Regions from separate parts of the Paenibacillus sp. FSL R10-2782 genome, predicted to be linked through region 2. Evidence: riboswitches for the same ligand, from Rfam matches in the RefSeq annotation. Region 2 holds a riboswitch; each other region holds the start of a gene.
What was found. A riboswitch is a leader RNA that binds a small molecule or an ion and turns the genes downstream of it on or off. The one in region 2 is predicted to bind cyclic di-GMP.
Positions count from the first base shown of each region.

Region 1: it holds a riboswitch for cyclic di-GMP, as region 2 does, so the genes downstream of both, NST83_RS02315 (transglutaminase-like domain-containing protein) here and NST83_RS05850 (glycosyl hydrolase) in region 2, are expected to answer to the same signal.
Region 3: it holds a riboswitch for cyclic di-GMP, as region 2 does, so the genes downstream of both, NST83_RS13185 (amino acid adenylation domain-containing protein) here and NST83_RS05850 (glycosyl hydrolase) in region 2, are expected to answer to the same signal.

Region 1 covers NZ_CP151951.1:512,819-516,103, forward strand. Annotated here, with positions in the region: gene NST83_RS02310 (collagen binding domain-containing protein) at 1-843, opposite strand, end outside; gene NST83_RS02315 (transglutaminase-like domain-containing protein) at 1,057-1,863, opposite strand; cyclic di-GMP riboswitch class I at 1,877-1,959, opposite strand; cyclic di-GMP riboswitch class I at 2,002-2,082, opposite strand; gene NST83_RS02320 (AraC family transcriptional regulator) at 2,182-3,069, opposite strand.
Region 2 covers NZ_CP151951.1:1,280,513-1,283,797, forward strand. Annotated here, with positions in the region: gene NST83_RS05845 (sugar phosphate nucleotidyltransferase) at 1-1,134, shown strand, start outside; cyclic di-GMP riboswitch class I at 1,297-1,377, shown strand; gene NST83_RS05850 (glycosyl hydrolase) at 1,358-2,983, shown strand; gene NST83_RS05855 (hypothetical protein) at 3,033-3,285, shown strand, end outside.
Region 3 covers NZ_CP151951.1:2,930,998-2,934,282, forward strand. Annotated here, with positions in the region: gene NST83_RS13185 (amino acid adenylation domain-containing protein) at 1-1,734, opposite strand, end outside; cyclic di-GMP riboswitch class I at 1,868-1,957, opposite strand; gene NST83_RS13190 (aldo/keto reductase) at 2,411-3,285, opposite strand, start outside.

The sequences.
Region 1 (3,285 bases), 770 kb from region 2:
GTCAATATTGACTTGCAGATTATACAATTGGAAGGTGTCTCGCAGCAGCTCCAGCCCTTGAGGAGTCGGGTCTGTTACGATCGCATTCTTTACGGTGTCCAATTGTGTATTCACATTAATGGCCCAGTCAATCTTGTTTTTGCCGTTAGCTTTTCCTTGTTTGCTTATTGGGGGCCCAGAAGCGGGTTTGATGTTGACGATGGATGTTTGTACCCCAATCTTAATTGGAGTCGCAATAATGACTTCTGTGCTGCCCTTTGCAACTTCCTTACTGAACTCGGTTTTTACTTGCAGTTTTCCGCTTACGTTGGAATGATTCTCTACGTAATCGTTAAAGGTCATAATGACTTTCCCTTGGCGATCTACCGTAAAGGTACCAACCTCTCCATCTGTTGAAATTAACGGAGATGAGATATCTGTGTAAATTTCAAATTGTTCCGGCAAGTTAAAGGTGAAGATATCTCCTTCTTTATACTGATTGTCCGGAATCTCCCATTCATAGCTCAGCTGGACTGCCGCGCCAATATCCACACGGACGCCAGGATTATCCACAGCATCAATGATACGGCCAGTTTCATCCGTCAAGATCAGCTTGGTTAAAATATTGTCTACTTGAACTGAGCTGGCCGCTGCCTGAATCATAGGAGCTATGCTGGGAGGTGCCTCTAATGGTTCAGGGTTTGGAATACCGTATACATCTCCCATAACTGTATTCGCAGGATCGCTTACAGCGCTATCTGATACAGCCGTGGTTGAAGTGTCTGCGTAAGCCAGCGCTGCACTAAAAAAGCTTTGGAAAATAAGCAATAGTACAATGATCGTTACATTTATTTTTGTTCTCATACTCTTAAGTAAGTCTCCTATTCATCATATTATTATGGAAAGTACCCGGGCGGTTTTGGTTCCCCCCTCTTTTTTTGTCCCGGAAATAGTATATTCAACACGTTAGTTTTTAAATGACTGACTAGGTATACAATACCTTCCTTATCTCAACAATTTCTCAACAAGAATAGAAAAAAGCCCTGATCGCAGTGATCAGGGCTTACTATAAAAAAATTAATATTGTTTTGTTTTTGTATATTTGGAGGGCTCTTTGGCCATTGCAAACTTCTGTTTTCCGTCTTTTAGAGCGGCATCTACTGTAGTGTCAATGATAACCCATTGATTGTTGATATTGACTTCATTCCAGGCGTGGTAGGTTTTCACATAGGAGGATTCACCCATAACCAGCTTGGTTGGAACATCCACACTTCGAAGCATGGCGGCGAACAGTGAAGCATATCCATAGCAAATGTCTTTTTGCGCAACCAGTGTGCGATCAATTTGTGGAAGATAGTCAGTTGATAGGGTGAAGGACTGGTTGGAATCGTATTTAATATGACTAATAACATACTCGTAAATACGTTTCACCTTTTCATCATCTGTCGTGGCACCCTTGGTTAATTCTCTGGCCTTCCGAATCGCCTGATTTGTATCGCTCCAGTCAATATTTTGAACAGAATTGAGGTATATGGTTTTACTGTCGTTCAAATTTAACTGGACTGTTTCTTCACCTATCACATTATACTGATTGCCAGTTAGCTGTTCCAATAAGCGAATGTTATAACTGCCATTGCCCATTTGAAGAGCGAATGCTTCCTCAGGTTTGCTCGAATTCAGATAATAAGAGTATTTCTCCGCATCCTTGGTAATTACGATCTTGGTTTTGACATTGGAGTTGACAGGATAACGTATACTAACAATACCGCGGTTTACGTTGTTTTGATTCAGCCATGCCTGACTTTCGGCAGCAAATGCTGTCGTATGTAGGGGGATGGATAACAAAAAAACTAAAATTAGTAAAAAAAACGACATTTTCCTCATAGAAAAACTTCCTTTCGGCGGCCAGGCTGCCATCTAAAAAAAGAAGGCCCTATAGCTTTGCGTCCCTGCCTTTCGACAGGTTTGCTATTATCGTATAAAGTTTTTTAGGAAAAAAAGACACGACAAAAAGCCTCTCCAACCGGTAGCTGGCTGCCATCTTAAAAAGAAGGCCCTGTAGCTTTGCGTCCCTGGCTTTCGACAGGTTTGCCATTTATCCTGAACAGTCTATATCTATCATTCTATCAGTTGGGCTCCCGATCAGGCAAGCACAATCTCGGTTTTTCTCTGTTTTTCGACAAAGTCATTGGATAGATGAGATTATAGTTTGGTTCGATTCCCCCATTTTTTGCGGAAGGAATGTGGGGTTTCTCCGACATGTTCCTTGAACAGGTTGATAAAGTGGCTGGTGTTGGGAATACCTACAAACCGTGCGATATCCACAATGGATTCGTCACTGGTTTTGAGCCAGCCTTGAGCCGCTGTGATGCGGACATTAATGAGATAATCAATAGGAGAAAATCCGATCTGTTTCTTGAAGTTTTTAGCGAGATTGAATTTGTTTAACTCAAACATGTCTGCCAGAGAATCCAGCGTAATTCGTTCACTGTAGGATCGATCCAAATATTGCTGAACCTTGCGTATCTCGGTGATCGTATCCTGGTTTACATACGGATGATCGTACGGGTGCTGCAAAATATACGTCAGCAACTCACCGATGAGTCTGGATGTAAACAGCTCAGCAGAGAGAGTTCTGTCAGATTGTACGCATAACAGGGAACGCAGCTTGTCCAATATGATGCATGGATCGTTGAGTGTTATTACAGGCTTGTTGTGTTTGGCAAATTGTTCATAGAAATTGTCGATCAGATTGCCGTACACATTTACACTGATAAACTCCCATGCTTCATGACCAGCGGTGCTGTACTGTACGTATTCCTCACAACTAACGAAAAACATATCATGAGGCTTCAATATGTATTTTTTCTCCCGGTACAGCAATTCCCCTTGTCCTGATAACGTAAAAACGAGCAAGAACGAAGTAAGCTCCTTCCGTTCCATGGCATAAGCAGATGTTTTTTTGAAATAACCTATTTCCTGTATATAAAAAAGGGATTTCTTGGCAAAAGCGGAGGGAGTACGTGCAATGATTACTGGATCGCTGCTCCAAGGGATGCCATTCCCGTTGTTTTTTTGGTCTGTTGTCATATCCAATTCCTTTACAAAAGAGCAAATTTATCAAGCTAATGGCTGTTTGTTTAACAAACTAAATGGTGGTTTGCACATGATTTCCTATTTATACGGTTTTATTTTATCACATCACATAAATGCATGTAGCGAATAATATTTTGAATTATTTCCCATTTTAATTCAGGTGTACTATTATGGTGTATACAGCCCCGTTTCCTCCATAGTTTAACTCAT
Region 2 (3,285 bases):
GAGCCGGAGCGAAGAGATACCTTTCCTGCCATTGCGCTGACAGCGACTTATCTATATTCCATCGTTGGAGTTTCGCCCGATGAAATTGTTGCTATATTGCCGGTAGATCCCTATGTAGAGGATGCTTTCTTTGCTACAGTCGCCCAGTTGGAACATACTCTTCAGGAGAGTGAAGGCAAGCTTGCACTAATCGGGGTTGTCCCTTCCTATCCCTCTGAGAAATATGGTTACATTATACCGAAAAATGATGCCACACAAGGTAGCACAGGCTACCGCGAAGTGAGCCATTTTCAAGAGAAACCCGACCGGGAGCAGGCGGAGCGTCTGATGGAACGCAATGCTCTATGGAACTGCGGGGTTTTTGCATTCAAATTGGGTTACTTGCTCGATATCTTGGCATCCAAAGGTTTGCCGCTGAACTATGAAGAAATGCAAAAGCAATATTCTTCTCTGGAAAAAATCAGCTTTGACTATGAGGTAGTCGAGAAGGAGCAGGACATCGTTGTTCTCCCGTATGATGGATTCTGGAAGGATTTAGGTACTTGGAACACCTTAACGGAAGAAATGTCACATCAGCAAGTGGGCAGAGGCGTAGTCACGGAGGATTGCGTCAATACGAGCCTTATCAACGAACTGGATATCCCCGTGGCAATCATTGGAACGAATGATCTGATCGTAGCTGCCAGCCCGGATGGCATCCTTGTGACCAATAAGGCGGAAAGTCCGCGCATCAAGGAAGTGCTCAAGGCTCATAATCAGCGTCCAATGTACGAAGAGCGCCGTTGGGGGCATTATCGGGTAGTGGATTATGTGAAGTATGACGAGGGCAACGAGGTATTGACCAAGCGAATCCGTGTGCTGCAAGGCAAAAATATCAGCTACCAGCTTCATTTCAAACGGAGTGAAATTTGGACCATTATTAGCGGTGAAGCGGAAATTATTTTGAATGAAAAGCTGCATAAGGTGAAGGCTGGTGATGTGGTTCGTATTCCAGAAGGGACGAAGCATAGTATTTTAGCCGTGACTGATGTGGAATTGATCGAGGTACAGACAGGTTCTGAGTTGATCGAAGAGGATATTGTCCGTTTTTGCATGGATTGGGATGAAATTTCCCGTCACAAGTTTATTTCATAAATATTTTGCGAAATCCTGAAAGATGAAAAAAAGACTCATTTATGAAGTTATTTAGCTCAAACTGTCGAAAATACACGAAAATCTGTAAATTCATAAACATGACCTATTAAATTTTGGTAAAAAAAAGTCGATACTTAGGGTAAGAAGGAATCCAAACTCCTTCCACGATAAACGCAGCCCTGTTGAAAGGCAGGTACGCAAAGCTAAAGGGCCTTCCGTGAGGATGGCAGCCTGGCTACCGAAAGGAAGAGCGAGAGTGAGCCCCTATTTTACCCCTGTGTATCGATGGATACGCAGTGTACTCCCCGTTGTTATGCTTTTTTCTTTGTTGCCTGTCGGTTTCGGTGAATCTCTGTCCGTGGCGAATGCTGCCACATTACAGCCTGTTAATTCGGACGCTTCTGCTGAGGCCCGTGAACTATACAGCTATTTGATCAGCATCTCCGGGAAAAAAATGGTCACAGGTCAACATGACTATTTGGAAAGTCCGGATGAATTAAGCAACAAGGTCCAAAAAATCAGTAAGGCGTATGTTGGTGTACATGGCTACGAGATGGGGGCCATCTCCGGTCAGTCCGCCACTACGGAGGCAGCACAACGTAAAAATGTCGTCGATAGCGCCATACGTTGGAGTAGAGATGGCGGCATGGTTACAATGACTTATCATGAACCGCTGCCGGGTAAACCACTGACTTGGGCTAATGTGCAGGCGAAAGTAAGCCAGGCGGAGTTTAATAAATATGTGACGCCGGGTACTGCGCAGTATAATCTTCTCATTGCCGATCTGGATAAGGTCGCTATATCGTTAAAGCAGCTTCGTGATGCAGGAGTTCCAGTATTATGGAGACCTTACCACGAAATGAACGGCGACTGGTTCTGGTGGGGAAATAAAAACAATTTCAATCAGCTATGGGATATCATGTATGACCGTTTTGCAAACACGCATCAACTGAACAATCTGCTGTGGGTATGGAGTCCGAATGCGCCTAATTCGTACACTGTCCCATATACCCCGAAATATCCGGGGGATGACAAAGTGGATATTTTGGCTGTAGACATTTACAACCATGATTTTAAGCAAAGCCATTACGAAGGACTGCTCGGACTGGCACGGAATAAGCCGATTGCCATTGGGGAACATGGTGAGGTACCCAGTCCCGAGGTGATGCAGGCTCAGCCAAAATGGGTGTATTCCATGACCTGGGGCAAGATGCTGACCGAAAATAACACGACGGATCAGATTCAGGATTATATGAATGATTCGACAAGCTTGACGCGGGATGATGTGAAAAAAGGATTAGCTGCGATGAAAGAACCTGACACGGAGCTACCGACCGTACCGGACACGGGGTCAAACGATCCAACTCCGGCTCCGCCAGTGGTAAGTAAACCAACCCCGCCTTCCGTTCCGGATATGGTTTATGCGAACGGGTTGCGGGGTGAATATTTTAACAGTATGGATCTGGACGGCACCACTGTTTTGGTTCGTACAGACAGTATGCTGGATTATAACTGGCGTGCGGCCTCGCCTGATCCCAAGGTGAAGGCTGATCAGTTCTCGGTCCGCTGGACGGGCAAAATCAAGCCGCAATACAGTGAGACCTATACGTTTACCACGATTTCTGATGATGGTATTCGTGTATGGGTAGACGGCAAGCTGGTTATTGATAGCTGGTTCAAACAAAGCTGGACGGAACGCAAGGGCAGCATTACCTTGCAAGCAGGCAAAATGGCAGATTTGAAAGTTGAATATTATGATGAAAAAGGCGACGCAATGGCACGTCTGATGTGGGAAAGTCAGCATGAAGCGAAAGCGGTAATTCCCGGCAACGCTTTGTTTCTTCCTTGATATATACTCTTTCCCCGCCAAAAATTTTGAGGAGAGAGGGTGGAGCACAATGATGAAAAATTGGTTGACCCAAAGGTATATAGTAGTATTGGCCGGGCTGCTAGGGGTCGCAGCTATAGCGCTGATTGCCTGGTTTATTCATACGCCTCCCAAGAGTGAAGAACTTCAGACGATTAAAGTAGCGGCGGCCAGTCCGGTATGGAAGATTGGTCAGCGGGATGACTCTTCAGCAGAATTTAAAGGTATGGTTGGTAAGGACAATGTCAATATTTCGGCGGCCTCCACCGAGTCGTCTGCTAAAG
Region 3 (3,285 bases), 1.7 Mb from region 2:
GAGCTTGTCCCGGAGATGCTTTTGCGTCAGTACAATGGACGCACTGCTGTCCTCCAGCATGTAGTGAATCCGTTCCTCCGGATAATTCGGATCTATCGGCAGGTAGGCTCCGCCCGCTTTGAGTGTTCCCAGGATGCCTATGACCATTTCCATGGAACGCTCCGCCATGATGGCGACGATATCATCCGGCTTCACTCCATGCTCTCTTAAGATTGTAGCCAGCCGATTGGCCTGCTCGTTCAGCTCCCGGTAGGTCAGCGTTTGCTCTCCCCAGACCAAAGCCGGATGATCTGCTCTTTGTTCCGCTCGTTCCTCAAACAGTCCCTGAATCGTGTGATCCTTTGGATATTCCGCCTCCGTATGGTTAAAACCGCGAACTAGCGTACCCCTTTCTTCCTCTGGCACGATTTCGATTTGCGAAATAAGAGTTTCACTTTGCTCCATGACTTGAGCAAATAAATATTCAAAGTGGGAGATAACGTTATCAATGGAGATGAATCTTTCAAAAGCCTGTATCTGATAGTCAAAATTAACGGCTACATCCGCTTCACCTTCTTGTCCCCATATCAGGAGATTGAGTGCATTTCTTTCATGATGATGCGGCATACTTACAATCCGGCTTGCTGCGCCGATCAATGCTTCTCTCGTTTCCTGTTCTTCGAAAGAAAGCGATATATCAAACAGTTTTCCTTTCTCATTGCTGTTCTCGTAAACCGCCCGGTAAATTTCACCGAAAGACATTTTCTGATGACGATAGCATTGCATAAGCTCACGTTTGATGCTCTTAATCAGTTCTTTGAAGCTTATATCTTTCTCGGGGCTGATCCGCAGCGGCAGCACGTTGGCGAAATGTCCCATCGTCTGCTTATATTTCGCTTTGCTCCGATTAAAAACCGGGACGCCGATCACCATTTCGTTCCGATTGCAAATCTTGCTGAAATACAGGAACAGTATGCCTAAAAAATAGTGGAACGACGAGCATCCTTCCTCTTTGCAAAATTCAATCATTTGATTGTATAACGCCTTGTTTATAGTTAAGGTTCGCCGATCACTCCAAACGGAATCGCCGTCACCATCATCGACATCCATGCCTCTGCTCAACAGAGGCTCGGGAATGGTCAGGTATTTGTTCTGCCAGAACGCCCTGTCTTTTAAAAAGGCCGGAGAATTCAGATAATTCTGATTATCGGAAATAAAATCAGCATAGGAATAGACCGTTCTGTTCATTTCGCCAATTCCTTGCACCAATTTATTGTAATTGTCAAACATTTGACTGATTAAGAGAGCAAATCCCCATCCGTCGATCACCAAATGATGAACTTTAAGTAAAATGAAGTATGTGTTCGGGGCACCTTTCAACAAAACAAATTGAAAATAGAAGTCCTCTGGTTGAAAAGGTTTTAAAAACTCATTTTTCATCCAGTTAATGCAAAAAGAGTTTGGATTTTCCTTTACTGAAAAATCATGAAACGCAACTTCATAGTCAGCTTCCGGCAAAAATGTTAAATAAGGCTCTCCCTTTTTATCAATAAAACGGGTACTCAGAGAATCATTCTGTGTGATTAATAACTGCATGGACTGCCTAATGATAGCTGTATTCAGGTTTCCTTTAACCTCAACATACCCACCGATATTGTAAATAGGCTTTCCAGGGTACATGCACTGTTCGAACCATATATCTTTCTGATAGGAACTTAACGGATACTCCTTGAAACTTACTACGCTCGTTTGCATAAAATCCCCTCCGTTTGTTAATCATTTCATGCGTTCTACTCCATATTCCAAAAAATCATTTCCACTACAAATAAAAGAAGCCTGTTCCCATAGAAAAAACACAGGAACAGACAGCAGACTTCGCCCGGTTTCCTTCGGCAACCTGGCAATCATGGCTGTTTAATCCAGCTTTAGACCCATGGCTTTGTGTCCACCACTTTCGAGGTGTTTACGATTAACGGGAATTACTTTCGTATATTTTTTTACATCTTTTGAGTATGCTCTTATGCTTCTTCCTCCTACATTCGGTAGGATCTGACCTTGGGTTCTCAAAACATTTATTTTGACATAGTTTCACAATACGTTGTTAGCTGCCGATTAAAATACTTCAGCAAGCCACTAAATTTCTGTCATCCGACAACTCCAGTTCATTTTACTTAGTGAGTGTAGTTGGACTGATTAAGAACAAGTAAGCTTACTGTGGAGAATATATCCAGGGTCTAGTCACAAAGCGTAGCACCCCAAAGAAAAGAATGTCCTTGTCCTTGCAAGAAATGTCGCGCCTGTGAACAAAGCATTAATGTCAACCAAGCGTCAAGGAGCGTACATGGGCAATATCGCCCTGGTCATAGAAATGTTAGACAGCGTACAGGCGAAGTTCATTTTCCAACGAAATATTCCAGTGTTTTTGCCACGATTACTTCGATCTCAGCACCTGGTTGGAAACATGGCTGACCATCTCAATTTCACCGGCTGTCAAGGTAAACTGCATCGCCTTCACATTTTCCTCAGCATGATGTACTTTTGAAGCCCCAGGTATCGCAAATACGTTCTCTCCGTGAGCGTTAATCAGCCAATTCAGAGCAATCTGCGTTGGCGACACGTTATATTGTTGAGCCAGCTGTTCCAATGTTTCAATCAGCGGCTTCGATCTCCGCAGCCCCGAATCCCGGAATGCCGCCGTCCACTTGCGCGGACCCTTGATCGACTTGACTAGAGAAGGATTTTTATGGAATTTCCCACTTAAGATCCCCTGCATTAACGGAGAGTATGCGATGATCGCCACACCAAGCTCTTTAGCCGTGTCCAGAATTCCGTTCTGTTCGATTCTCCGGTCGAGCAGGCTGTATTTCACTTGATTCGAAACTAGGCGAAGGCCGTGCTCACGCAGCACACGATCGGCTTCACGTATTTGTTGCGCGGAAAAGTTGCTTACGCCCACATATTTAATCTTTCCCTGCCCAACCAGTTTAGCCATCGCATTCATCACGGCGCCAACCGAAGCAAAGGAGTAAGGCGAATGCACCTGATAGAGGTGAATCGTCCGTTGATCCAAATGGCGAATACGTTCATCAATCGTTGCAGTGATACTACCTGCGGTCCGAAAGGCCGGCCACCACTTCGTAGCGATATTCGCCTGTTCCGCGAGCGGTCCTCCGATCTCATTCAGCGTGCCGGCCAGTAGCTGTTCAGACTGTCCGCCACCGTATGCTTCAGCGGTATCAAACCAATTAATTCCACCTTCTAAACTGGTCTGTACGATTTGCCGTATATCCTCCCGCCGCAGCACTG